Regions from separate parts of the Phocaeicola fibrisolvens genome, predicted to be linked through region 1. Evidence: riboswitches for the same ligand, from Rfam matches in the RefSeq annotation. Region 1 holds a riboswitch; the other holds the start of a gene.
What was found. Region 1 has a riboswitch for cobalamin ahead of OCV81_RS01385 (DUF4465 domain-containing protein). Riboswitches for the same ligand answer to the same signal wherever they lie in the genome.
Positions count from the first base shown of each region.

Region 2: another riboswitch for cobalamin. It lies ahead of OCV81_RS10985 (TonB-dependent receptor plug domain-containing protein); the one in region 1 lies ahead of OCV81_RS01385 (DUF4465 domain-containing protein).

Region 1 is NZ_JAOQJI010000002.1:135,036-138,226, reverse strand. Features, by position in the region: gene OCV81_RS01390 (PKD-like domain-containing protein) at 1-964, opposite strand, end outside; gene OCV81_RS01385 (DUF4465 domain-containing protein) at 966-1,934, opposite strand; cobalamin riboswitch at 2,092-2,283, opposite strand; partial or broken gene OCV81_RS01380 (hypothetical protein) at 2,801-3,191, shown strand, end outside.
Region 2 is NZ_JAOQJI010000025.1:33,830-37,020, forward strand. Features, by position in the region: gene OCV81_RS10985 (TonB-dependent receptor plug domain-containing protein) at 1-1,586, opposite strand, end outside; cobalamin riboswitch at 1,647-1,860, opposite strand; gene OCV81_RS10990 (potassium/proton antiporter) at 2,239-3,191, shown strand, end outside.

The DNA.
Region 1 (3,191 bases):
TTGTATCTTGATTGTCGTATTTCACAGTAAAGGTAAGCGTGTGTTCTCCGGTTTTAGCGGGTTTGAAACCGTAAACCAAAGAATTGGCTCCCTCAATCGGTTGCCCGTCCAAACTCCATTGATAAGAAGGCTCGGCACTTATTGATACAAAGGGGCGGACAAACAAAGTACGTCCTAATTCTACGTATTTGGTATTATTCTCGGTAAAATATAAAGATGACGGAACTACGATTTCAATCGGAAGTTTATCGACAACCTCAATAGAAACTGTCTTCTTTGATTGTCCGTCTTCATTTGTTACGGTTAAGGTCAGTTCATAAGTTCCCAACTCATCTTGCTTGAATGTATAAGTATTTTCCGTTCCGACTTCGTTTCCGTTAAGAGTCCACAAATAAGTAGCTCCTTCTGCATTTTGAATGTCGGGTGTAAGGATATACTCACGTCCTGCGACAACTTTAAGCCCTATAGAGGGGGTTACCAATGAAATAACGGGCGGAGCCAATTCATTGACATCCACACGAATTTCTTCCTCTGTGCTGGCATCCCTCGTATCCACACGCAGGGTAACGTAATACGAACCGCATTCGTTGAAAATGTATTTCAATTGAGGCTCGTCGGAAATGATACGACCGTTGCATTTCCATGAATAAACGGCGTAATCGACATTCTGATAGGTCGGCTCAATAACGACCTCTTTTCCTATCTTTACAACGTAGATTCCGTCCTCGCTATCCAACTCAATGACAGGAGGCAATATCACGTCCTGCGATATTTCTTCGTCTTTGTTGCATGCAAATAGAAATATCGTCAAGGAGAATAAAAGCAAATACTTCTTCATTATATTTATAATTTTAATGCTGAAATTCCCTTGAAGAAAGTATTTGATTCCAATCTCCATTGGGATATAATAAAAAGGGGCAAATACTTTGCACTTGCCGTTAAAAAGCATTTGCCCCAAATTCATGTTATTCGTTTACGGTTACATCAATATCGTCTATAGCAACGTAAGCAGGAGTGTTCAATCCGTATGCGCTTGAATCGCTTCCTTCGAAATTGATAGCTACAGTACATACGCTGTCACCTAAACCGCTTAAATCCACTTGATTCCATCCGGTACGGATTTTATTGGTCAAACCTGATTCTGCATCTTTACTGGAATCGAAGTTTGCCAAATAGTATTCTACTTCCTTACCTGTAGGTTTACCCGTCGCATCCAACGCAACAAATACCACCTTAAACCATCCTTTTTGTGCCGACAAAGAGCCTTGTGTAAACGAGTTGCCATCCTTCATGACTAAGTAGGTATAAGTCGTATTACAAACCCATACGCTGTTGAATTTACCATATTTCGGTGTACCCTTGACAGGAGTGTTTGTGGTAACGACTCTGTAGCCGGTTGCATCGGTCAGGTAAATCTTCGCACATTTGTCATAGGTTGCTTGTGAATCATTGTATGAATCGCTATAACCGAAAGCTACAGCAAAATTTTTACCGCTATGACCGCCGTTGGGCCAGTACACGCTACATTGGTTTTGATAATCCCCCTGTGTCAGATTATGGAAATTAGAGATGGCAAAACCACCATTCCAAAATTCATATTCCCAAGGCTGTCCGCTTACCCATTCTTGTTCCAAATAGTTAATCGGGAACTGAATGTACGTACCGGTTTGCCCGATTTGAGTGATGTAGCCGGTCGTTACCTGCTTGCCGTTGGCCGTGGCAGAATAGAGATTGTTTCCATACTGGTCAGAAGCCATTACGCTGGAAGGTACGTTATCAAAATCGATAAGCGCATTGGTAGAACTTATCGCGCGGGTTTGAATCGCACTCTCCTCATACGGAGCAAGGAAGTCATCGTCGGATGAACATCCCGTGAACACTGCGGCGGCCATTGCTACAACAGCCATTGCCAAGAATCTAAAATTCTTTTTCATAACTTAATTATTAAAAGTTAAACAAAAAGTTTAAACACACATTCGTTTTTATTGCGACAGATTTGCAACGAATGAGAAATCGGTTATCAAAAAGAATATAGGTGCCTGTGGACGAGCCTCTGTTCATTTTAATCTAATGCCAATTATCCCGTGGTCACTAAATCTATCTCATCAAGCAGGTCTTCTGGCTCATCCCGCTTATCGCGCCTTCCCAGCTTTCACCAGTGGCAAAGAGTGCGATAAACTTTAATAGGACTTACAGCTGCGAGTACAGCTCCGGATTTTCACCGGGATTCCCTTTTAATTCCGTTCGACGCTTCGATTGGAAACTTGACTGGTGCAAAGTTAATGGTTATTTTTTAATCTTGTTTCTTTTTCTGTGATTTTTATTTCAAGAAAGGATTATTTTATGGCGCGAATTGTATTTTCATGTTAATCAAGCATTTATAACAACCACGAATAGTCTTTTCCCCTTATGAATAATAGCGTTTCTCAATTATGGTCTCTTTTCATCTCACGTCGGCAATTCTCTTCGGAGAGATTTTATATGCAAAGGTACAGCGTGCGTCTGGTCGTCAAGTATCGCTTTCACTAACGGTTCCCGGATATTCTTCACGGCAGCCTTCCACAAATCGAAGATTGACTTTCACTCCCCACCTCGTTGCAGGGCATAGTCGGACGAGCCTGACTGTGCTCTTACATTGGGCGGTTGGGTATTCCGTTTCATCCCGTACACTGTTTACTTGCCTTATCCGTCCTTTTCCCGCTGTCAGTCCTGCATAAAAATCATTCCCCGACGAGAAGCCAAAAGAGTTTCAAGAAAAGGAAAAAAAAAGAAAATATTTGACAATCTAAAATTTACAATTATGCACAGCAGGATTTTTCAAATTTCAACGGAGCCGATAGACAAAGAAAACTATCTGAATGAGGACACACTCCAGCAAGGAGACGGGAGCTTCTATGACTATTGTTCAGAAATAGACGAGGAAGACCGTAAAGAGGATATTGCCAATTTGGTCAATCATGCCTTGCCCAAAGGAATGTTCGAGCTTATATCCGATGACACCATGCGCTATAATGGTGGAATAGAGCAATGGAAAGAGGAGTATGTCGCCAATATCAAAAAAAGAGCGAATGCTCTTACGGCAGATAATATGTTGGAATGGGGTTCGACCTATTATCTCAAACAGGCAGTGGAAAATCCGTTGGATGTCGCCTATCATTTCTATTTGGATGGCGATGGCTGCAGTCTTTTGC
Region 2 (3,191 bases), on a different contig from region 1:
TTGGCCATCTTCCATACATAAGTGGAAGGAAAAGCCACAATCTTGTCTGTCACCTGATTGAAATAGACATCTCCCGTAAATGTCAGATAATCCCAAATTGCATTCTTTTTCGCTCCCCATGTCACGCCCACATTATATTCCTTGGCTTTTTCCGGACGAAGGGAACGGTTTCCCAGCCGATAATAATACAAGTCATTGAAGGTCGGCGTACGGAATGTACTTTTATACATCGCACGCAGAAAAAAATCCTGCTCGCTGAAAGGCTTCCAATTCACCGAAAAAGAAGGAGACAGTTTCTTCAGATCCGCGGGTTTTTCTCCACTCTCTACATGCTCATTGAGGTAGGTGTTGACTAAGGAAGCATCCATCTGTACGCTCCCCCATTGATAACGGGCATGCAAGGCTGTCAGCGAAGTCAGACGGGTAGGAAACGGGCAATCCGGCAGATTACTATCGAGGGTATTCACCGCCAAATCCTGTGCCAATGACAAGGAAAAGCCTGCGAAGAGCTGATACAAAACCGCTCCCGATACATAATATTCATGCTGGGTATAATGGTCGGTAGACACCCCTCCCTCATACTGTACTCCCTTATCCTGGTATTTGTTCCACGCATAATTGTATTTTGCCTGCACCTGCAACGACCATTTCTCGGAAATCTTGTCCTGATACTTGGCCTGCACAAACGCATTCTTGTCCCACAAGCGTTCATTCGAAACCGGGTTATAGAAAATCACAGCCCCCGGAAGTCCTCGTTCCGATTGGTAATAATAAGCCTTGACACTCAGTTTCTGATTCTCCTGGAAGTCATGAAACAAGTTCCACTCCGTGTGCCAGGAATTTACCTCTGAATTGCTTCTTTTTTCAGTCTGCGTATATTTCCCGTTTTTCAACAGAAAAGGATACTGTCCGTCCGACCGTAAATAATCCCCGTCGACCGACAATACCGTCCGCTTACCCAACTGCTGTCCATAACGAAAATAAGGATTGACCAGCCCGAAAGAGCCTCCCTTTGCCTGAAACAGCAACTGCCATTTCCGGTCTCCCAGAAACTCCGGACGCGAAGTCTCTATGTTCAATACACCAGCCGACGCATACAACCGGGCCGATTGAAGCATATCTTCATTCTGCCCTACGCTCAACGACAAAGACTGTACATTATCCAACGAAAAACGTCCGATATCTATCTGTCCCGCCTGACAGTTACTGACAGCCACCCCATCATAGCTGATGGCCGTATGGGCCGCTCCCATGTTACGGACAGAAACCGTTTTCAGTCCTCCCGTACCCCCATAATCACGCACATCCGTTCCCGCAAAGCGACGGACCGCATCGGCCATGTTCTGGATTCCCAAATCGTCCATTATGTCTTTTCCCAAACGTTGTACCGGAACCACGGAGGAGATTTTATTCGTCGCCCTCCGTACACTCACCGTCACATCCGGAATCTGATGCACTTTTCCCGTAATGCTGTCCGAATCGGTCTGTTGCGCAAAAACACTGCCCTCTCCTGCAAGGACACACAGACACACGAGTATAAAAAAACGATAGCCGACTACAAAGGCCGGTTCATTCCATCTTTTCATCCAAAATTCTAATTGTAATTCTACATTACGCACGTTCTTGCCATCCTTTCCTCGAGAATGCAAGCATGACTTTGTTTTGCAGGTCTTCTGACTTACTCCCGTTTGTCTTGCCTTCCCATCTTTCATTGAAAGACAGTGGCCTGGTAGTCGGTAGACAAACGTCGAAACGCTGGAGTTCACAGCAGCGGGACTGTCCGGGATTTTCACCCGATTCCCTTTTCATCCGTGATTTCGCCAAACGGAAATCCAAACGGAACAAAACATTGCAAATATACGGTTTTCTTGAAAAACAAGAATAAATTTCTACAAAATTATAGGACAATCCTTTTCTTCCTTACACATTCTTTGAAACTCCCTCAGATATTCTTCAAAACACTTCCATAAATTCTCTGTTCCACTGTTTGGTTTTTGTATTTCACACTGTGAAATATATATCCCACACTGTGGTTTTTATATCCCACACTGTGGGACAGAGAAAATATCCAGTAATTTCCATTTTTACACAAGGATGTCTGAAAAAAATGATAAGGACGAACCAAAATAAAAAATCCACAAAAATTTTCATGAAAAGCCCTTATCTACAAAACATTTTCTTACCTTCGGACATTAATATTTACACAAACCTTTACTTTTATTAATCACTTAAGGCATTATGATTTTTACGGCAGAAAATATTTTGATGATTGGGTCAATCCTGATTTTTTCCAGTATTCTTATCAGCAAGACCGGATACCGGTTTGGAATCCCTACCCTCTTACTCTTTCTGGTGGTGGGAATGCTTTTCGGAAGCGACGGATTGGGATTGCAGTTCAACAGTGCTTCGGATGCACAGTTTATTGGTATGATGGCATTGAGCATCATCCTTTTTTCCGGAGGTATGGACACGAAATACGGCGACATCAAGCCGGTACTCACTCCGGGAATTGTTCTGTCGACTGCCGGCGTCCTGCTCACCACCTTGCTGACTGGTGTGTTCATCTTTTATATTTCCGACTGGAACCAGACCAACATCGAGCTGACCTTGCTCACATCCCTGCTGCTGGCCGCCACCATGTCGTCTACCGACTCGGCGTCTGTGTTCAACCTGCTCCGTTCGCAGCGGATGAACCTGAAGCAGCATCTCCGCCCGATGCTGGAATTGGAAAGTGGAAGTAACGACCCGATGGCCTACATGCTGACCATCGTACTGATACAAGTCATCTCCAGCGGAAGCCATCCCGACTTTCTGCTCATCACGAAAGATTTGCTGGTACAGTTCTTTTTCGGAGGGGTCATCGGTTATGCCATGGGACGCTTCAGCGTATGGCTCATCAACCGCATCAACCTGTCGAACAGTTCTCTCTACTCCATCCTTCTGCTCAGTCTGGTCTTCATCACCTTTACCATTACCGACCAGCTGAAGGGAAATGCCTACCTGGCTGTGTACATCATGGGCGTGATTCTGGGAAACACCAAACTGGCTTTCCGGAAAGAAATCAATACGTTCATGAGTGGACTGACCTGGCTCTTCCAGATTATCATGTTCCTCACGTTGGGATTGCTGGTCAACCCGCACGAAATGCTCGACCTGGCCGCAGTGGCCTTGCTGATTGGTGCCTTCATGAT